DNA from 2 places in the Streptomyces castrisilvae genome. Region 2 is predicted to be linked to the other one. Evidence: predicted binding sites of a transcription regulator. Region 2 holds the regulator's gene; the other holds the start of a gene.
What was found. The regulator HspR, encoded in region 2, represses chaperone genes until heat shock. The targets are predictions, from matches to a motif close to TTGAGNNNNNNNNNCTCAA.

Region 1: lon (endopeptidase La) is a predicted target of HspR. The motif match lies at 7,761-7,779, and genes of this name have one in related genera.

The regions. Positions count from the first base shown of each region.
Region 1 is NZ_CP120997.1:5,418,551-5,429,496, forward strand. It holds gene fxsT (FxSxx-COOH system tetratricopeptide repeat protein) at 1-524, shown strand, start outside; gene P8A18_RS23730 (multifunctional oxoglutarate decarboxylase/oxoglutarate dehydrogenase thiamine pyrophosphate-binding subunit/dihydrolipoyllysine-residue succinyltransferase subunit) at 595-4,431, opposite strand; gene P8A18_RS23735 (HAMP domain-containing sensor histidine kinase) at 4,689-5,765, opposite strand; gene P8A18_RS23740 (response regulator transcription factor) at 5,762-6,499, opposite strand; gene P8A18_RS23745 (spermidine synthase family protein) at 6,735-7,427, opposite strand; gene P8A18_RS23750 (hypothetical protein) at 7,465-7,611, opposite strand; gene lon (endopeptidase La) at 7,802-10,216, shown strand; gene P8A18_RS23760 (polysaccharide deacetylase family protein) at 10,349-10,946, opposite strand, start outside.
Region 2 is NZ_CP120997.1:3,582,271-3,593,216, forward strand. It holds gene clpB (ATP-dependent chaperone ClpB) at 1-1,009, opposite strand, end outside; gene P8A18_RS15390 (pyridoxamine 5'-phosphate oxidase family protein) at 1,231-1,635, shown strand; gene P8A18_RS15395 (Rieske (2Fe-2S) protein) at 1,735-2,055, opposite strand; gene P8A18_RS15400 (5'-nucleotidase) at 2,052-2,348, opposite strand; gene P8A18_RS15405 (helix-turn-helix transcriptional regulator) at 2,450-3,460, shown strand; gene P8A18_RS15410 (LuxR C-terminal-related transcriptional regulator) at 3,649-4,632, shown strand; gene P8A18_RS15415 (helix-turn-helix domain-containing protein) at 4,629-5,597, shown strand; gene P8A18_RS15420 (helix-turn-helix transcriptional regulator) at 5,597-6,601, shown strand; gene P8A18_RS15425 (heat shock protein transcriptional repressor HspR) at 6,626-7,072, opposite strand; gene dnaJ (molecular chaperone DnaJ) at 7,074-8,264, opposite strand; gene grpE (nucleotide exchange factor GrpE) at 8,397-9,047, opposite strand; gene dnaK (molecular chaperone DnaK) at 9,044-10,903, opposite strand.

The sequences.
Region 1 (10,946 bases), 1.8 Mb from region 2:
TCATGGACCTCGTCGGGGTCAGAGAGGACGCGCTGCGGATGCTGGGAGAGCACGCCCCCCTCACCCTTCTGATCACCGCTGGGGTCGCGGGCGCGCAGAGGGAGGCGGGCGACCCCGGCCCGGCGCTGCGGCTCCACGAACAGGTCGTGGCCGGCTATCGGGGCATGCTGGGTGCCGAGCACCCGTACACCATCGGCGCCGAGGGGAACCTGGGGCTGATGCTTTGGACGGCGGGGGACCGGGGCCGGGGAGCCGAGGAGGTCGAACTGGCCCGCGTCGCAATGGCGGAGGCGGTCGGGGAGGACCATCCCTGGACCATCGGGTGCGCGCTGAACACGGTCCTGGTTCGGGCCCGGACCGAAGGGCTGCCGGACGTGCCGCTGCTGGGGCGGGAGAACAGCGCGCGGGCCGATGCCGTGCTGGGGCCCCGCCACCCGCTGGCAGCGGCCTGCCGGCAGGCGCTCACGGCGGCGTCGGCGGATACCGGGCCCGGGTTCTGGTCCTTCGAGCCGCTCGTCATCTGAGACACACACCGAAGGGGCCTGCCCCGCGAGAGAATCGCGGGGCAGGCCCCTTCGGTGTGTGCGCTGCCGGTCAGGCCTCGAAGACCTCCGCGACCAGCTGGGCCTGCTCGGCCTGGTGGCGCTTGGCCGAGCCGACCGCCGGGGACGAGCCGCGCGGGCGCGAGATGCGGCGCAGGCGCTCACCGTGCGGGACGTCGGCGCCGACCGCCAGGTCCAGGTGGTCGATCAGGTTGAGCGCGATGAACGGCCACGCACCCTGGTTCGCCGGCTCCTCCTGGGCCCAGAGGTACTTCTCGGCGTTCGGGTACTTGGCGATCTCGGCCTGGATCTCCGCACCCGGCAGCGGGTACAGGCGCTCCAGACGGATGATCGCCGTCTCCGTGTCACCGCGCTTCTCGCGCTCGGCGTCCAGGTCGTAGTAGAGCTTGCCGGAGACGAAGACGACCTTGCGGACGGCCTCGGCCTTGACCGACTCGTCACCGATGACCGGGCGGAAGCCGCCGGTGGTGAACTCCTCCACCTTCGACGCGGCCGCCTTGAGGCGGAGCATCGACTTCGGGGTGAAGACGATCAGCGGCTTGTGGTGCGGGTTGTGCACCTGCCACCGCAGGAGGTGGAAGTAGTTCGACGGCAGGGTCGGCATCGCGACCGTCATGTTGTCCTGCGCGCACATCTGGAGGAAGCGCTCGGGGCGGGCGGACGAGTGGTCCGGGCCCTGGCCCTCGTAGCCGTGCGGCAGGAGCAGCGTGACGCCGGAGGTCTGGCCCCACTTCTGCTCGGCCGAGGAGATGAACTCGTCCACGACGGTCTGCGCGCCGTTGACGAAGTCACCGAACTGGGCCTCCCAGATGACCAGCGACTCCGGGCGGGCCAGCGAGTAGCCGTACTCGAAGCCCATCGCCGCGTACTCGCTGAGGAGCGAGTCGTAGACGTTGTAACGGGCCTGCTCGTCGGAGAGGTAGAGCAGCGGGGTGTAGTCCTCGCCGGTCACCTGGTCGACGAGGACCGCGTGGCGCTGGCCGAACGTGCCGCGGCGGGTGTCCTGGCCGGCGAGCCGGACCGGGGTGCCCTCCATCAGCAGCGAACCGATGGCCAGGGTCTCGCCCATGCCCCAGTCGATCGTGCCGTTCTCCACCGAGGCGGCGCGGCGCTGCATCTGCGGCATCAGACGCGGGTGCACGGTGATCGACTCGGGGATGTTGACCTGGGACTCGGCGATCCGCTTGACGACCTCGGCGGAGACCGCGGTCGACACGGCCACCGGGAACTCGGCCTGCGGGTCGGAGACATGCGGCTGCGCCGGCTGCGAGGTGGCCTCGCGGACCTCGGCGAAGACCTTCTCCAGCTGGCCCTGGAAGTCCTGGAGCGCCTGCTCCGCCTCTTCCAGGGTGATGTCGCCGCGACCGATGAGGGACTCGGTGTAGAGCTTGCGCACCGAGCGCTTCTTGTCGATCAGCGTGTACATCTGCGGGTTGGTGAACTCCGGGTTGTCGCCCTCGTTGTGACCGCGGCGGCGGTAGCAGATGAGGTCGATCACGACGTCCTTGTTGAACGCCTGGCGGAACTCGAAGGCGAGACGGGCGACCCGGACGACGGCCTCGGGGTCGTCGCCGTTGACGTGGATGATCGGCGCCTCGATCATGCGCGCCACGTCGGTGGCGTACATCGAGGAGCGCGAGGACTCCGGGGCGGCGGTGAAGCCGACCTGGTTGTTGATCACCACGTGCACGGTGCCGCCGGTGCGGTAGCCGCGCAGCTGCGACATGTTGAGCGTCTCGGCGACGACGCCCTGGCCCGCGAAGGCCGCGTCGCCGTGGAGGGCGACGGGCAGGACGGTGAAGTCCGTGCCGCCCTTGTTGATGATGTCCTGCTTGGCGCGGGCGATGCCCTCCAGGACCGGGTCGACCGCCTCCAGGTGCGAGGGGTTGGCGGCCAGCGAGACCTTGATCTGCTCGCCGTCCAGACCGGTGAAGGTGCCCTCGGCGCCCAGGTGGTACTTCACGTCGCCGGAGCCGTGCATCGAGCGCGGGTCGAGATTGCCCTCGAACTCGCGGAAGATCTGGGCGTACGACTTGCCCACGATGTTGGCGAGCACGTTGAGCCGGCCGCGGTGGGCCATGCCGATGACGACCTCGTCGAGGCGGGCCTCGGCGGCGGAGTCGATGACCGCGTCGAGCAGCGGGATGACGGACTCGCCGCCCTCCAGCGAGAACCGCTTCTGGCCGACGTACTTGGTCTGCAGGAACGTCTCGAACGCCTCGGCGGCGTTGAGCCGGCGCAGGATGCGCAGCTGCTCCTCGCGCTCGGGCTTGGGGCGCGGGCGCTCCACCCGGTCCTGGAGCCACTTGCGCTGCTTCGGGTCCTGGATGTGCATGAACTCGATGCCGGTGGTGCGGCAGTACGACTCGCGGAGCACGCCGAGGATGTCGCGGAGCTTCATCAACGACTTGCCGGCGAACCCACCGACCGCGAAGTCCCGCTCAAGGTCCCACAGGGTGAGGCCGTGCTCGGTGATGTCCAGGTCGGGGTGCTTGCGCTGGTGGTACTCCAGCGGGTCGGTGTCGGCCATGACGTGGCCGCGGACCCGGTAGGAGTGGATCAGCTCGAAGACCCGCGCGGCCTTGGTGACGTCGTCGTCGTGCGAGGCGTCGATGTCCTTGAGCCAGCGGACCGGCTCGTAGGGGATGCGCAGCGCCTTGAAGATCTCGTCGTAGAACTCGTTCTCGCCGAGCAGCAGCTGGGAGAGGATGCGCAGGAACTCGCCGGAGGCGGCGCCCTGGATGACCCGGTGGTCGTACGTGGAGGTCAGGGTCATGACCTTGGAGATGCCCAGCTTGTTCAGGGTGTCCTGCGAGGTGCCCTGGAACTCGGCCGGGTAGTCCATCGCGCCGACGCCCATGATGAGGCCCTGTCCGGGCATCAGGCGGGGCACCGAGTGGACGGTGCCGATGCCGCCGGGGTTGGTCAGCGAGGCGGTGACGCCGGTGAAGTCGTCCATGCCGAGCTTGCCGTTGCGGGCGCGGCGGACGATGTCCTCGTAGGCCTGCCAGAACTCGAAGAAGTTGAGCGTCTCGGCCTTCTTGATGGCCGCGACGACCAGCTGGCGGTCGCCGTTCGGCTTCACCAGGTCGATGGCCAGGCCGAGGTTGACGTGCTCCGGCTTGACCAGGGTCGGCTTGCCGTCCTTCACCGCGAAGGAGTGGTTCATCGCCGGCATGGCCTTGAGGGCCTGCACCATCGCGTACCCGATGAGGTGCGTGAAGGAGATCTTCCCGCCCCGGGCGCGCTTGAGGTGGTTGTTGATGACGATGCGGTTGTCGAAGAGCAGCTTCACCGGGACGGCGCGCACGGACGTGGCCGTCGGCAGCTCCAGCGAGGCGTTCATGTTCTTCGCGACCGCGGCGGACGGGCCGCGCAGCGTCACGTACTCCGGACCGGCCGGAGCCTCCGTGTCCGCGTCCGCCTTGGCGGCCGGGGCCGCGGCCTTGGCGGCGGGGGCCTTCGCGGCCGGAGCCGGTGCGGCCTTTGCCGGGGCGGGTGCGGCCGGAGCCGGAGCCTTGGGCGCGGCGGGAGCGGCCGGCGCGGCGGGAGCCGCCGGTGCCTGGGCCGCGGGCTGCGCCGGCGCTGCCGGTGCGGTGTTGTTGGTGGCGGCGGCCGGGGCCGCGGGCGCTGCAGCCCCCGCGGCTGCGGCGCCGGGAACGGGCTTGTCCGCCGTGCCGGTCTTGCCCGGCTTGTAGTCGGCGAAGAAGTCCCACCAGGCGCGATCGACCGAATTGGGGTCCTGGAGGTACTGCTGGTAGATCTCGTCGACGAGCCACTCATTGGCGCCGAAAGCCGCGGCCGGGTTGGTACCCGGGCCGGCCTGGTCGGTCGAGATGCTCGAGTTACTGGGGGACTGAGACGACACGGCGGCAACCGCCCTCTTCCGCTTCACAAGGTGATGGACAGCGGGAATCAAGGCTACGCCTCCCCGGCCGTTCCCTGCAGGCCGGGCCGGTCTTCGTCGTGCAAGTCACATCGAAAGTCGGGTTTCGGCGCAGGAAATGGCGGGAAACAAGCATGGTTCCGCTTCACTCCGGGTACGCGAGGCCGCAACTACGGCCCCTTGGACCGTACCCCCTGAACAGAACACGCAGAACGTGCCCTTCCGGTTCGAACCCTACGTCAACCTCGTTGTTGAGGTATCCCCGGAAGAGTGACGCGGATGCGGCAGCCGCGAGCAGATTCGGCCACCCCGATACGGCCGCCGTGCAGATCCACGGCCCAGCGGGCGATCGCGAGCCCCAGACCCGTACCGCCGTCGCTGCCCGGACCGTGCGGGGAGGCCACCTCGCCCCGGTTGAAACGCTCGAAGACGCGATGGCGCTCGGGCTCCGGGATGCCGGGGCCCTCGTCCGCCACCTCCAGGAGCAGGGACTCCGGCTGCGGACCGCGCCGGGCGAGCACCGTGACCCGGCCGTGCGGCGGGCTGTGCTTGACCGCGTTGTCGATCAGGTTGGCCACCACCTGGTGCAGCCGCTCCGCGTCCGCGTGCGCGGTCAGCTCGGGCGGCGAGACGTCCAGGTGCAGATGGACGTCGGTGCGCGAGTGGTTCCCGGAACCCGAGGACAGCCGGCGGTGCGCGGCGGCGAGGTTCGCCTCCTTCAGCACCCCCGACAGATACGGCCACACCTCGAAGCGGCCGGTCCTCAGCGTGACCACGCCGTTGTCCAGCCGGGACAGGTCCAGCAGCGTCTCCACCAGCCGGCCGAGGCGCTCCGTCTGTTTGAGCGCCGTGCGCATCGTCTCCGGATCGGCGGACGAGACCCCGTCCACGACGTTCTCCAGGACGGCTCTCAGCGCCGCGATGGGGGTGCGCAGCTCGTGCGAGACATTCGCCACCAGCTCCTTGCGGTGCCGGTCCACCGCCGCCAGGTCGTCGGCCATCAGGTTGATCGTCTGGGCCAGGTCGCCCAGTTCGTCGCGCCGGCCCGCGCCGTTCACCCTGCGCGTGTAGTCGCCGTGCGAGATGGAGCGGGCCACGGCACGCATCTCGTCCAGCGGCGCGGTCAGACCGTGCGCCACGAACTGGGTGATGAGCAGGGTCGCGATGACCGAGAACACCGTGATGAACCGCAGCTCGGTCCGCGTACGCAGGGCGACCATGAGCAGCCCCGTCGTGATGAAGACCGACACCACGACCAGGGTGCCCAGCTTGGCCTTGATGGAGAACGGCCGCAGTCCCGGTCCGGGCGCGGTCATGGCGCCGGGGTCTCCAGCGCGTAGCCGACGCCGTGCACGGTACGGATGCGCTCCGCGCCGATCTTCCGGCGCAGCGCCTTGATGTGGCTGTCGACGGTCCGGGTGCCCGAGGCGTCCGCCCAGTCCCAGACCTCGGCCAGCAGCTGCTCCCGGGAGAGCACCGCGCGCGGGGTGTTCGCCAGGCACACCAGCAGGTCGAACTCGGTCGGTGTCAGGTGGACGTCGTCGGCCCGGACCCGCACCCGGCGCTGCGCGTGGTCGATCTCCAGCTCGCCGAGGCGGAGTATCCCGCTGCGCGGTGTCACGGCGGCCAGCGCCGCCCGCTCCACCCTGCGCAGCAGGACGTGGACCCGCGCGGCCAGCTCACGCATGGAGAACGGCTTGGTCATGTAGTCGTCGGCGCCGACCCCGAGCCCGACGAGCATGTCGGTCTCGTCGTCCCTGGCGGTCAGCATCAGCACCGGCACCGGCCGCTGGGCCTGCACCCGGCGGCAGACCTCCAGGCCGTCGAAGCCGGGAAGCATGATGTCGAGCACCATCAGATCCGGCTGCCAGGCCTCGGCCGCGTCCACGGCCGCCGGGCCGTCGAGAGCGGTCTGCACCAGGAAGCCCTCCGCCCGCAGCCGGGCGGAAATGGCATCGACGATCGTGGCGTCGTCCTCGACCACCAGCACGCGGCGCTGCGCGCCCGGGGTGGCCGCGACACCGTTGTGGGTGGTGTGTGTCTGTTCCATCGCCCCGCCCCTGCCCGTTCTCACGGAGGCCATTCCCCCGGACGAACGGTTTTCGCTCGTGAATTTCGTGGGTGATCCCGCTACCGGTCAGCAGCGTAGAGGCAGCGGAGGGCTTCCGGCTACGCAGGGTGCAAGTCTGTGCGGACGGAACGGGTGTACGTGAAACGCGGAGTGCCGCGCTCGTCGGGCTCGGGCCCCGGGCGCCCGGGGGGCCGTAATACCCGCCGGGGGGATGTCAGAGTGCGCGAATGGCGAGATGGACCACGTCCGGAACACCTCGGGCAACGCCTACTTCTTCCGTCCTTACCCCTTGGAACCCGGCATTCCGTAGGGCCTGCTCGAAGGCGGCGGAAGGTTGTGCGGACCACACCGCGAGCACGCCGCCCGGCGTGAGCCGCGCGTGGCAGTCCGCGAGACCGGCGGGGGAGTAGAGGTTCCCGTTGTCCTCGGTGACGGTCCAGTCCGGCCCGTTGTCGATGTCCAGACACAAGGCGTCGTAACGGTCCGTAGTCGTGCGCAGGTACGCGACGAGGTCGGTCGTCAGCACCTCGGTACGGGGATCGGCGAGCGCGGGCCCCGAGATCCCGGCCAGCGGCCCGGCCAGGTGCCAGTCCACGATCGCCTGCTCCCGCTCGGCGACCGCGATCCTGCCCCAGCGCGGCTCGGCGGCCGCGCGGGCGAGCGAGAACCCGACACCGAGCCCGCCGATGAGGACGGCGGGGCCTGTGCGGCCGGCCGGGAGCGCGGCGAGCGCGGCGTCGATCAGCAGGCGCTCGGAGCGTCCGTCGGAGGTGTCCATGAGGAAGCATCCGTTGGCGATGATCTCGAAGTCCTCGCCCCGCCTGCGCAGGACGACCTCCCCGTACGGACCCTCGCGGCGGTCCAGGGTGACGGGGGCGTCGGTGTCGGGGCCGAACGTGTGGGGCATGGCGCTGGTCTCCGGTGGGCGTGGGCCGGTGTCACGGTCATCCTGTCGCGCCGGGCGGGGCGGGGGCCAATGGGTTGCCGGAGCCGGGCGGCGCCACGAACTCCACGGCCGCGGCGGGCGTGGTGACGTCGGCGTCCGTGCTGATCGCCCGGGCGGCGCCCCGGGACACCACGGCGGCGGGCACCGCCTCACCGATTCCGGGGGCGGGGCGAGTGCGTGGTGCCGGAAATCGGCGACGGCCTCCCGGTGTTGCACGGGAGGCGGCGCGGCCGGTGTTACCCCTGATCGCTCAGAGCGAACACGCCGGGGGGAACATTGAGGGGCTCACAAGCATTGAGTCTTCATAGCTCAACTTGACTGCCGAAGGGGAGATCATGGCTACTGAGTCCAATGCCGTCACACCGCTCACCCTGCCCGTGCTGCCGCTCGACGACGAGGTCGTGCTGCCGGGGATGGTGGTGCCTCTCGACCTGTCCGACACCGAGGTGCGCGCCGCCGTGGAGGCCGCGCAGGCCGCGGCCCGGGAGGACGGGGGCAAGCCCGAGGTGCTGCTCGTCCCGCGCATCGACGGGACCTACACCGGCATCGGTGTCCTCGGGATCGTCGAGCAGGTCGGACGGCTCTCCGACGGCGATCCGGGCGCCCTCATCCGGGGCCGCGACCGGATCAGGGTCGGCGCGGGCACCAGCGGGCCGGGCGCCGCGCTGTGGGTGGAAGGGGTCCGGGCCGACGCCTCCGTCCCCGACCCCCTGCCCGGGGCCGCCGCCGACCTGGTCAAGGAGTACAAGGCGCTCGCCACCAGCTGGCTGAAGAAGCGCGGCGCCTGGCAGGTCGTGGACCGGGTCCAGCAGATCGAGGACGTCTCCGCGCTCGCCGACAACTCCGGGTACTCACCCTTCCTCACCACCGCCCAGAAGGTCCGGCTGCTGGAGACCACCGACCCGGTCGCCCGGCTGAGGCTCGCCATCCAGTGGCTCGGTGAACACCTCGCCGAGCAGGATGTCGCCGAGTCCATCGCCAAGGACGTCCAGGAGGGCGTCGACAAGCAGCAGCGCGAATTCCTGCTGCGGCGCCAGCTCGACGCCGTACGCAAGGAGCTCTCCCAGCTCAACGGCGACCCGGAGGACGAGTCCGACGACTACCGGGCCCGCGTCGAGGCCGCCGACCTGCCCGAGCACGTCCGCGAGGCCGCGCTCAAGGAGGTCGACAAGCTGGAGCGGTCCTCCGACCAGAGCCCCGAGGGCTCCTGGATCAGGACCTGGCTCGACACCGTCCTCGAACTGCCCTGGACCGAGCGCACCGAGGACGCCTACGACATCAGGGGCGCCCAGGAGGTCCTGGACGCCGAGCACGCCGGACTCCAGGACGTGAAGGAGCGCATCACCGAGTACCTCGCGGTGCGCAAGCGCCGTGCCGACCGGGGGCTGGGTGTGGTCGGCGGGCGGCGCGGCGGCGCCGTGCTGGCCCTCGTCGGCCCGCCCGGCGTCGGCAAGACCTCGCTCGGGGAGTCCGTTGCGCACGCCATGGGCCGCAAGTTCGTCCGCGTCGCGCTCGGCGGTGTCCGGGACGAGGCGGAGATCCGCGGCCACCGGCGTACGTACGTGGGGGCGCTGCCCGGACGCATTGTCCGGGCCATCAAGGAGGCCGGTTCGATGAACCCGGTCGTCCTGCTGGACGAGATCGACAAGGTCGGCTCCGACTTCCGGGGCGACCCGGCCGCGGCCCTCCTCGAAGTGCTCGACCCCGCGCAGAACCACACCTTCCGCGACCACTACCTGGAGGTCGAGCTCGACCTCAGCGATGTCGTCTTCCTGGCCACCGCCAACGTCCTGGAGGCCATCCCGGAGGCGCTGCTCGACCGGATGGAGCTGGTCAGGTTCGACGGCTACACCGAGGACGAGAAGGTCGTCATCGCCCGTGACCACCTGCTCCCGCGCCAGCTGGAGCGGGCCGGTCTGGCGAAGGACGAGGTCGCTCTCGACGAGTCGGCGCTGCGCAAGCTGGCCGGCGAGTACACCCGGGAGGCCGGTGTGCGGAACCTGGAGCGGTCCGTCGCCCGGCTGCTGCGGAAGGTCGCGGCCCAGCACGAACTGGGCGACCGCGAGCTGCCGTTCACGGTGACCGAGGACGACCTGCGCGGTCTGATCGGGCGCCCGCACCACGTCCCCGAGTCCGCCCAGGACCCGGCCGAGCGCCGCACCGCGGTGCCGGGTGTGGCGACCGGGCTCGCGGTGACCGGGGCCGGTGGTGACGTCCTGTTCGTGGAGGCGTCGCTCGCCGATCCGGAGACCGGGGCGTCCGGACTGACCCTCACCGGTCAGCTCGGCGACGTCATGAAGGAGTCCGCGCAGATCGCGCTGAGCTTCCTGCGGTCGCACGGCGCGGAACTGGAGCTGCCGGTCGCGGACCTCAAGGACCGCGGGGCGCACATCCACTTCCCGGCGGGCGCGGTCCCCAAGGACGGCCCGAGCGCGGGCATCACCATGACGACCGCGCTGGCCTCGCTGCTCTCCGGCCGGCTGGTCCGCACGGACGTGGCGATGACCGGTGAGGTCTCGCTGACCGGGCGGGTGCTGCCGATCGGCGGGCTGAAGCAGAAGCTGCTGGCCGCGCACCGCGCGGGCATCACCACCGTGGTGATCCCCAAGCGGAACGAGGCCGACCTGGACGACGTCCCGGCCGAGGTGCTGGAGACCCTGGAGGTCCACCCGGTCACCGACGTCCGCCAGGTGCTGGAGATCGCCCTCGCCCCGGCCTCGGCGGAGCTGAGGGTTCCGGCCGCGGCGTAGGTGCCACGGCGTGACGGGCGTGGCAGCACGGACACGGCCGGTACGGGCGGCCCGCCCTCCCCTCGCGGGGGAGGCGGGCCGTTTCGCGTACGCGAGGCGAAACCCCGGCCGTTCCGGGTACGGGCCGCGGGACTACGGGCGGTAGATCGTGCCCGGGACGGGCTCGGCGGGCGCCATCAGCTGGGGCACCGTCACAAAGGTGTAGCCCTGCTTCTTCAGCGCGTCGATGATGCCGGGCACGGCGGGCACGGTGCCCTTGTAGATGTCGTGCAGCAGGATGATGCCGTCCTTGCTCGCCTGGTCGAGTATCCGCTTCTTGATCAGCGCGGAGTCGTTCGTCGAGTAGTCCTTGGCGGTGGCGCTCCACAGGATCTGGGAGAGACCGAGGTCCTTGCTGATCCCGGAGACGGTGTCGTCGGTGCGGCCCTGCGGCGGGCGCATCAGCCGCGGCTTCTTGCCGGTGATCGCCTCGATCGCGTCCTGCGTCTTCTCCAGCTCGGCCCGTATCTCGGCGGGCTTCTTGTCCGTGAGGATCTCGTGCGACCAGGTGTGGTTGGCGACCTCGTGGCCCTCGGCCTCGATGCGGCGGACGGTCTCGGGGTGCTTCTTGACGTGGTTCTTGCCCAGCAGGAAGAAGGTCGCGTGGACCTTCTTCTCCTTGAGGATGTCCAGCAGATGAGGGGTGTCCTCGGCGGGGCCCGCGTCGAAGGTCAGGGCTATGCACTTGGCC
Region 2 (10,946 bases):
GGCGCTCCAGGGCCGGGTCCTTCTCGATCCGCTCGCGGTACTCGTCCAGGGTGGTGGCGCCGACCATCCGCAGCTCGCCGCGGGCCAGCATCGGCTTGAGCATGTTGCCCGCGTCCATGGCGGAATCGCCGCCGGCGCCCGCGCCCACGACGGTGTGCAGCTCGTCGATGAACGTGATGATCTGGCCGTCGCTCTCCTTGATCTCGGACAGGACGGTCTTCAGGCGCTCCTCGAACTCGCCGCGGTACTTCGCGCCCGCGACCATGGCGCCCAGGTCCAGCGAGACGAGCCGCTTGTTCTTCAGGGACTCGGGCACGTCGCCCTTGACGATGCGCTGGGCGAGCCCTTCGACCACGGCGGTCTTGCCGACTCCGGGCTCGCCGATGAGCACCGGGTTGTTCTTGGTGCGCCGCGAGAGCACCTGGACGACGCGGCGGATCTCCTGGTCGCGCCCGATGACCGGGTCGAGCTTGCCCTCGCGGGCCGCCGCGGTGAAGTCCGTGCCGAATTTCTCCAGGGCCTTGTACTGGCCCTCCGGGTCGGGAGTGGTCACCCGTCGCCCTCCCCTGCTCTTCTCGAACGCGTCCAGCAGCTTCTTCGCGCCGGCCCCCTGTCCGTCGAGGATCTCACCGGCGCGGCCGCCCTTCGCGGCGATCCCGATCAGCAGGTGCTCGGTGGAGATGTAGTCGTCGCCCAGCTCCTTGGCGCGCTGCGCGGCGTCCGCGATGACGGCCAGCGTCTCCCGGTTGGGCTGGGGCGGTGCGACGGTCGACCCGGTCACGCTGGGCTGCGCGCCGAGGAGCCGTTCGGTCTCGGTGCGCACGGCGATCTGGTCCGCGTCGACGGCGGCCAGCAGATCGATGAGGTTCTCGTTTGCTTGTCGGCCGTCACCCGAGAGCAGCGCGAGCAGCAGATGCCCCGGGGTCAGATCGGGGTGGCCGTCCTTCACGGCCCTGGTGGTGGCCGCGTTGATGGCGTCCCGGCTCCTGTTGGTCAGCTCGGCGTCCACGTGCGCTGTCTCCTCCTCGCGATGACGGGGTCCGTTGTCACGTCTGGTCTGCCACGGTCAACGTGTACAAAGTTGAGTCTATTCCACTCAAGGCTGCTCGCGCACAGAGTTGAGCCCGTTCCACTCAAGGCGAAACCCCGGCCCCGCCCCTCCTCCGAGTGAAACCGCCGCCCCGGGGACCCGCCACCGCAGCGCCCCGCGCCCCGCCTACGCTGTGGCCCATGGCAGTCGACGTACACCATCCCGGCCCCGAGTACCTCGCGTTCTGGCGTGAGAACCACGTGTGCACGCTCACCACGGTCCGCCCCGACGGCACCCCGCACGTGGTGCCGGTGTGCGTGACCTACGACCCCGAGGCCGGCCTCGCCCGCGTCATCACCAACCAGCACAGCCGCAAGGTCGCCAACATCCTGGCCGCCGGCCCGGACGGCGCCCGCGTCGCGGCGTGCCAGGTGCACCGCCGCCGCTGGGCGACTCTGGAGGGCGTGGCCCGGATCAGCACCGACCCGGAGCGGGTCGCGGAGGCGGTACGCCGTCACACCGAACGCTACGACCGGGTGCCCTCGCCCAACCCCGACCGGGTCGTCATCGAGATCACCCTCGACCGGGCGCTCGGCCGCGGCTGAGCGCGTCCGGACACAGCACAACGGCGCCACCGTGTTCAGGTCACGGTGGCGCCGCTGTGTGGGGGAGTGACTGAGCGACGTGGAACGACGGGGGATCGCTCAGGCACTGCGGGGGGTGGCGGAAATGGCTTCGGGTTCGAACAGCTGGTGGTCACGCTGTGCGAGGTTCACAAAAATCATGTCGTACCGGATGGCGCAGCGCACCGGCTGCGGCGCACCCCGCGGCTTGCGCAGGCATCGGTAGGCCCGGACCTCGCCGTCGTCCTCCCGGGCGACGACGACCGGGTCGCCGAACAGAGTGACCATCAACGAGTCACCACGGCGGGGCAGCGCCGTGACGAGATCGATGAAATGCCACCCTGACCGGTAGGCGGTCGCCATCTCGCGCCGGAAGGTCCGGTCGTCCGGTGGGGTGGTCATGCGACTGCGGTGGAACCGGCCGGCGCAGTGGTCCAGCCGATGTCCGAACCGGTGGGCGAAACGGTCCAGCCGATGTCCGACCCGGCAGGCGAAACGGTCCAGCCGATGTCCGACCCGGCAGGCGAAGCGGTCCACCCGATGTCCGACTTGGCGGGCGGCGCGGTCCAGCCGATGTCCCCGGCAGCGACAGCCCCATCGCCGCCCTGCCCAAAGCCGCTGCCGCCCAACAGCCCTATACCCAGGGCCGCAACGAACGAGGCGGCAAGCGCCGAGCGAAGCATTCGCTTATACATAGTCGGCTTCGTCCTCACTTGTGGATTCTTCTCCCCCGCACCAAAGACGATGTCTTACAGGGGCACGCAAGCACCACTGAGGAGATGCATCATGTTCCTGTATGTTCAGGAACCTGGGGGGTGAAGATATGGCCACAAAAAGCACCAATCCGGCACATCCTCATGGGATCACCGAACTTTGCCAGGCCGGGGCGCGTCTTTACGCCAGTGCGTTGCGTCTGGGGCGTATAGCGCGGGCCGACATCGAAGCGGCACCCTGCCTCATAGATTTCGCCCTCCTGCACCCCGATCCGGACGACGCGGCATGGCTCCGACCAGTCCCCCCTTCGGTTGCCCTGGCTCAGCACCTCCATCCGCTGGAGCGGGAGATCCTGGAACGCCGCAAGCATTCGGTTCAGCTGACCGAATCGTTCGAGCCATTCATGGACATCAGCACACAGGGCCCTCCGGTCACCCACGCGATCACCGTGCTGGAGGGTGTCAACCGCATCAACGCCGCGCTCGACCAGGCCACGGCGGAGTGCCGTACCGAGGTCCTCACCGTCCAGCCGGGCGGCGGCCGCATCGAGGACCGCCTGAGCAAGTCGCTGGACCGCGGCCTCTCCGTCGTCCAGCGAGGCGTCCGGATGCGCACCCTCTACCAGCACACCGTGCGGCACAGTCCCAGCACACTCGCGTACGCGGAACGCATGGCCGACAGCAACGTGGAGATCCGCACACTCGAGGAACTCGTCGAGCGCCTGATCGTGTTCGACCGGACGGTGGCCTTCATCCCCGCCCAGGACGACCGTCAGGTCGCCCTGGAACTGCGCCATCCCGGACTCGTCGAGTACCTGGCCAACGTGTTCGAGCAACTCTGGAACCGGGCCGCTCCGCTGCGCGAGGAGATCAAGTACGAGCCGATCCCACTGGGCATCAGCGGAGTCCAGTACTCCATCGCCCAGCTCCTCATCGAGGGCCATGTGGACGACTCGATCGCCCGCCGCCTCGGTATGAACGTCCGCACCTGCCGGGCGCACGTCGCCAAACTCGCCGCCGCGCTCGGCAGCAACAGCCGAGCCCAGCTCGGCTACTTGATCGCCCGGTCAGGAATCCTGGAACAGGACTCCTGACCGGGCCGGACCCCAAAGATCCCCACCCCCCGGGCCGGCAAGGCACGGCCACCCAACGGGGGAGAAGCGTGGCCACGCCCTGGATCAGCCGGGGAAGTTCCCGGCTCCCCCGGCACGTCCACACTGCCCCGGGGATTACGCTTCCACCACCTTCATCTTGCTGCACTGCCAAAAGTGGGGGGTCACGAATGGGCAAGGACGAGGACATAGCGCACCACCCGCACGGAGACCTCGAACTGTGCGCAGCGGCGGTCAGGATCTACACCGAGGCGCTCAGCGCGGGACGCATACCCCGGACCGCGCTGGAACCCGCTCCCTGCCTCACCGAGTTGGCGCTCGTCCACCCCGACCCGCAGGACAACGACTGGATGCGCCCGGTGCCGCCCGCCGCGGCCCTCGCCCACCTGCTGCAACCCGTCACCCGGGAGATCCACGAGCGCATCAGGCTCTCCGCAGCCCTGGCCGACTCCCTGGCCCCCCTGGCCTCCGTCGCCAGCACCGACCCCAACCTCGCCATCACCGTCCTCGAAGGCATCCCGCTGATCGACGCGGCCATCCAGAACGCCACGGACGGCGCGCGGACGGAGGTCCTGACCCTCCAGCCCAGCGGCAGCCGGCCCGTCGACCAGCTCAAGAAGGCGCTGGGCCGCGCCCAGGCCATGGCCGACCGGGGGGTGACGCTGCGCCACATCTACCAGCACCCGGCCCGCTACAGCCCGGCCATCAAGGCGTACCTGCAAGAGGTGCCGGCCGGCCACATCCAGGTCCGCACCATCGAGCAGACCGTCGAGCGCCTCTTCGTCTTCGACCGCACCGTCGCCTTCATCCCCGCCAGCGCCGACCGCGACGTCGCCCTGGAGATCCGCCACCCCGCGCTCGTCCGCTACCTGATCCAGGTGTACGAAGTGCTCTGGGCCCAGGCCAAACCGCTCTCGGCCCCCCTCCAGCAGGCCACCGCGCCCCACACCTCGGTCACCACCGCCCAGCTGAGCGTCGCCCGCCTCCTCGCCGAGGGGAACACCGACCAGATCGTGGCCCGCAAGCTCGGCATCAGCGTCCGCACCTGCCGCGCCCACATCTCCAAGCTCATGCAGACCCTCGGCGCCACCAGCCGCACCCACCTCGGCGCCCTCCTCGTCCAGTCCGGCATCGTGGAAGGCGCCGGGAAATGACCGGACCGGCGCCGCACCCCCACGGCGAGCGGGAGCTGTGCGAGCCCGGCCTCACCCTCTACGCGGAGGCCCTCACCGCCGGCCGCATCGCCCGCAGCGCCCTCGGACAGGCCCCCTGCCTCGTCGGCCTCGCCCTGCTCCTGCCCGATCCGCGGGACGCCGCGTGGCTGCGCCCCGTACCACCGTCCGCGGCCCTGGCCCGGCTGCTGGACCCCCTCAGCCGGGAGATCGACGCGCGCCTGCGGCTGGCCACCGCGCTGACCCGGTCGCTGATGCCGCTGGCCGCGACGGCCGGTGACGACCCCAGCCGCTCGATCACCGTGCTCGAAGGGCGGGACAGGATCCGCGCGGCGCTCCGCAACGCCTCGCGGTCGGCCCGGGAGGAAGTGCTGACCGCCCAGCCCGGCGGCAACCGCATGGCCGCCAACATGCGGCAGGGCCTGGCGAACGCCGAGTACGTCATCGCGGCGGGAGGACGGCTCAGACACCTCTACCAGCACCCGGCGCGCTACAGCCCCCGGCTCAGGGAGTACCTGACGGAGATCCCCTCCGGCCGCCTCCAGATCCGCACGATGGAGCAGAGCGTCGGCCGCCTCCTCATCTTCGACCGCGAGACCGCCTACATCCCCGCCGACCCCGACAGCAGTACCGCCCTGGAGATCCGCCACCCCGCCCTCGTCCGCTACCTGGCGGACGTCTACGAGACGCTCTGGGCCGGGGCCACACCCTTCACCGAGAGCCTGCCGACCGCGGTCCCCGGAGCCCCGGCCACCGCCGTCCAGCTCAGCATCGCCCGCCTCCTCGTCGAGGGGTACGCGGACCAGGCGGTCGCCGAGAAACTCGGCATCAGCGTCCGCACCTGCCGCGCCCACATCTCCCGGCTGATGCGGACCCTCGGCGCCACCAGCCGCACCCACCTCGGCGCCCTCCTCGTCCGCTCCGATCTCGCGGAGCCCGCCCGGTAATGCCCCCGTCACCCGGACACGGCCACAGCGGCCACGCACTGTGCGACGAGGCCGTCGGCCTCTACACCCAGGCCCTGTCCCACGGCCGCGTCGCCCGCTCCGCCGCCGCCCACGTGCCCTGCCTCACCGACAACGCCCTGCTCGCGCCCGACCCCGGCGACGGCCAGTGGCTGCGCCCCGTACCGCCGTCGGCGGCCCTGGCACAGCTGCTGCACCCCCTGGCCCGGGACATCCTGGAGCAGGTACGGACCGCCGGCCGCCTGGCCCGGACGCTGGGGGCGCTCGACGCGCTCACCGACCGGCCCCCGGACCTCGCCATCAGCGTCATCGCCGGGCAGTCCACCATCCAGGCGGCCATCAGCGCCGCCCTGGAGGAGGCGAACGACGAGATCCTCACCCTCCAGCCCGGCAGCACCCGCTCACCCGAGATGCTCCGGGTGGCGCTGTCCAGCACCCTGCCCACCGTCGAGCGGAACGTCCGGCTGCGCCACATCTACCAGCACTCGGCGCGCTACGGCCCGGGGCTCAAGGCGTATCTGGAACGGCTGCCCGGCGACCTCCTCCAGGTCCGCACGGTGGAGCAGGCGGTCGACCGCCTCATGATCTTCGACCGCAAGGTCGCCTACCTGCCCGCCACCCCCGACCGCAGCGCCGCCCTGGAGATCCGCCACCCCGCGCTCGTCCGCTACCTGGCGCAGCTGTACGACGTCCTCTGGGCCCGCGCCACACCGTTCAGCGAGCCGCTGCCCACCGCGGTGCCCGGCGCACCCGTCACCGCCGTCCAGCAGAGCATCGCGCGCCTGCTCGTCGAGGGAAACCAGGACGAGGCCGTCGCCCGCACCCTCGGCATCAGCGTCCGCACCTGCCGCGCGCACATCGCCAAGCTCATGCGGACCCTCGGGGCCACCAGCCGCACCCACCTCGGCGTCCTCCTCGTCCGTACAGGCGTCGCACAGACCCCGCACATGACGACGCGGCCCGCCATGCCCGGAACACCGGGATGACGGGCCGCGTACGCGCGGGGCCGCTCAGTCCTTCGGCCGCTTGGGCCGCCAGACCACCAGCGCGCTGGTCTGCTGCACATCCTGGTACGGGACCAGGTCGCGCCGGTACGAGGCGTGGACCTGGGCCTCGCGCTGCTGCATCGCCACCGCGGCGCCGTCCACGGCCGCCGAGAGTTCGGCGACGCGCTGCTGAAGGGCCGCGACCTGGTTCTCCAGCTCGATGATGCGCTTGATGCCGGCGAGGTTGATGCCCTCGTCCTGCGACAGCTGCTGCACGGTGCGCAGCAGCTCGATGTCACGGGCCGAGTAGCGCCGGCCGCGTCCGGCCGTACGGTCGGGGGAGACCAGGCCGAGGCGGTCGTACTGGCGCAGCGTCTGCGGATGCAGGCCCGAGAGCTGGGCCGCGATCGAGATCACGTACACCGGGGACTCGTCGGTCAGTTCGTACGGATTACGCCGTCGGCCGTCCACCTCAAGCTCCCTTCGCCGCCTGGAACAGCTCCGCCCGCGGGTCCTGGCCCGCGGTCGCCTTCCGGTAGGCCTCCAGCGCGTCCCTGGCCTCGGTGCCGAGGTCGGTGGGCACGGTCACCTCGACGGTGACCAGGAGGTCGCCCCGGGTGCCGTCCTTACGGACCGCGCCCTTGCCGCGGGCCCGCATCGTACGCCCATTCGGGGTGCCGGCCGGAAGCTTCAGCGTGACGGGCGGCCCGCCGAGCGTGGGGACCTTCACCTCGCCGCCGAGCGCCGCCTCCGTGAAGGTGACGGGCACCGTGACGGTGAGGTTGTCGCCCCTGCGGCCGAAGACCGGGTGGGCGTCGACATGGACCACGACGTACAGGTCGCCGGCCGGGCCGCCGCGCTCGCCCGGCGCGCCCTTGCCGCGCAGCCGGATGCGCTGGCCGTCGGAGACGCCCGCCGGGATCCGCACCTGCATGGTCCGCGAGGAACGCGCCCGGCCGCTGCCCTTGCAGATGTCGCAGGGGTCCTGAGCGATGAGACCGCGGCCCTTGCAGTCCACGCACGGGTCGGTCAGCGAGAAGCCGCCGCCGCTGCCGCGCGAGACCTGTCCGGTGCCGACGCAGGTCGGACACACCCTCGGGGTGCCGTTCTTGTCGCCGGTGCCGGAGCACGCCTTGCAGGGGGCCTGGCTGGACATCCGCAGCGGGACCGTGGCCCCGTCGACCGCCTCGGTGAAGCTGAGCGTCACCTCGGACTCGATGTCCTGGCCGCGCCGCGGCTGCACCCGCGTACCGGTGCCGCCGCCGCGGTTGAACAGGCCGCCGAACACGTCGCCGAGCCCGCCGCCGCCGCCGAATCCGCCGGCGCCGCCCTGGCCCCCGCCGCCCTGGGCGCCTCCGAAGAGGTCCCCCAGGTCGAAGTTGAAGTTGCCCTGGGCGCCGCCGGGCCCGGCGCGGAAGCCGCCGTTGCCGAAGAGGGCGCGCGCGTCGTCGTACTCCTTGCGCTTCTTGGTGTCGCCGAGGACGTCATTCGCCTCGGAGATCTCCTTGAAGCGCTCCTCCGCCTTGTCGTCGCCCTTGTTGGCGTCCGGGTGGAACTCGCGGGCGAGCTTCCGGTACGCCTTCTTGATCTCGGCGTCGGTGGCGTCCTTGGGGACGCCGAGAACCTTGTAGTAGTCCTTCTCGACGAAGTCCTTCGTACTCATCGACGTCCCTCCTTCCGGACGACCGGCCGGGAGCCCCCCGTCCGGCCGGCGCCGGGCCCGAAGGCCCTGGCACCGACCGGACGGAAGGTCCTGATGGCCGGGCGGTGTGCTGCCAGGTGATCGGACGGAATGTCAGACCTCCTCGCCGCCACCGCTCTCCTCGTCGTCTGTCTTCTCTTCCTTCGCCGCCGCGGGAGCCGCGCCCGGCTGGGGCTCGGCCACCGCGACCCGCGCGGGACGGATGGTGCGCTCGCCGATCCGGTACCCGGGCTGCAGGATCGCTACGCAGGTCGTCTCCGTGACGTCCGGCGCGTAGCTGTGCATCAGGGCCTCGTGGATCGTCGGGTCGAAGGGCTCGCCCTCCTTGCCGAACTGCTGCAGGCCGAGCTTCGCGACGACCGTCTCCAGCGATTCGGCCACCGACTTGAACCCGCCCACGAGCTCTCCGTGCTCCCGGGCCCGGCCGACGTCGTCGAGCACGGGCAGGAGCTCGGACAGGAGGTTCGCCGAAGCGATCTCCTTGACCGTGACCCGGTCCCGCTCCACGCGGCGGCGGTAGTTCTGGTACTCGGCCTGGAGCCGCTGGAGGTCGCCGGTGCGCTCGGTGAGCGCACTGCGGGCCTGGTCCAGCTGCGCGGTGAGTGCCGTGATCTGGTTCGCGTCCCCGGCCGGGGCCGCGGCCTCCTCGTCCGAGGGGGCGGCGGCCTTCGGCTCGGCGTCGTCAGGGGTGGCGCCGGAGGGGACGTCGGGCTTCTCCTCGAAGCCCGGAGTCTCCTCGGTCACGCCGCACCGCCCTTGGAGTCCTTCTCGTCGTCGACGATCTCCGCGTCGACCACATCGTCCTGGGCGTCGCCCTGCGCCTGCTCGGCACCCGGCTGCGCGTCACCCTGCGGGCCGCCCTCGGCCTGGGCGTTGGCGTACATCGCCTGGCCCAGCTTCTGGGAGACGGCCGCGACCTTCTCGGTGGCCGTGCGGATCTCGGCGGTGTCCTCGCCCTTGAGCTTCTCCTTCAGCTCGGTGAGCGCGGTCTCCACCTCCGTCTTCACGTCACCGGGGACCTTGTCCTCGTTGTCCTTGAGGAACTTCTCGGTCTGGTAGACGAGCTGCTCGCCCTGGTTGCGCGACTCGGCGGCCTCGCGGCGGGCGTGGTCCTCCTCCGCGTACTTCTCGGCCTCCTCACGCATCCGGTTGACCTCGTCCTTCGGCAGCGAGGAGCCGCCGGTGACGGTCATCTTCTGCTCCTTGCCGGTGCCGAGGTCCTTCGCGGCGACGTGCATGATGCCGTTGGCGTCGATGTCGAACGCGACCTCGATCTGCGGGACGCCGCGCGGCGCCGGCGGCAGACCGGTCAGCTCGAACATCCCGAGCTTCTTGTTGTACGCCGCGATCTCGCGCTCGCCCTGGTAGACCTGGATCTGCACGGACGGCTGGTTGTCCTCGGCCGTCGTGAAGATCTCGGAGCGCTTGGTCGGGATCGTGGTGTTGCGCTCGATGAGCTTCGTCATGATGCCGCCCTTGGTCTCGATACCGAGGGACAGCGGGGTGACGTCGAGGAGCAGGACGTCCTTGACCTCGCCCTTGAGGACACCGGCCTGGAGCGAGGCGCCGATGGCGACGACCTCGTCCGGGTTCACGCTCTTGTTGGCCTCCTGGCCACCGGTCAGCTCCTTGACGAGCTCGGTGACGGCCGGCATACGGGTCGAGCCACCGACGAGAACGACGTGGTCGATCTCGGAGAGCTGGATGCCCGCGTCCTTGATGACGTTGTGGAACGGGGTCTTGCAACGGTCCAGGAGGTCCGCGGTGAGCTGCTGGAACTGCGAGCGCGTGAGCTTCTCGTCCAGGTGCAGCGGGCCCTCGGCCGACGCCGTGATGTACGGCAGGTTGATCGTGGTCTCCGTCGAGGACGACAGCTCGATCTTCGCCTTCTCCGCGGCCTCGCGGAGACGCTGGAGAGCCATCTTGTCCTTGGACAGGTCCACGCCGTGCCCGTTGGCGAACTGCTTCACCAGGTAGTCGACGACGCGCTGATCCCAGTCGTCACCACCGAGCTGGTTGTCACCGTTGGTGGCCTTCACCTCGACGACGCCGTCGCCGATCTCCAGGAGGGACACGTCGAAGGTGCCGCCACCGAGGTCGAAGACGAGGATCGTCTGGTCGTCCTTGTCGAGCCCGTACGCCAGCGCGGCGGCGGTCGGCTCGTTGACGATACGCAGGACGTTCAGGCCCGCGATCTCGCCGGCCTCCTTCGTCGCCTGGCGCTCGGAGTCGTTGAAGTACGCCGGGACGGTGATCACCGCGTCGGTGACCTTCTCGCCCAGGTACGACTCGGCGTCACGCTTGAGCTTCTGCAGGATGAAGGCGCTCATCTGCTGCGGGTTGAAGCTCTTGCCGTCCAGGTCGACCTTCCAGTCAGTGCCCATGTGGCGCTTGACGGAGCGGATGGTCCTGTCGACGTTGGTCACTGCCTGGCGCTTGGCGACCTCGCCGACCAGCACCTCGCCGTTCTTCGCGAAGGCGACGACGGACGGCGTGGTCCTGGCGCCCTCTGCGTTGGTGATGACGGTGGGCTCGCCGCCTTCGAGAACGCTGACGACGGAGTTAGTCGTGCCCAGGTCGATGCCGACCGCACGTGCCATTTCGATTCCTCCAACATGACTACTTGAGTGGATCTGACTCAAG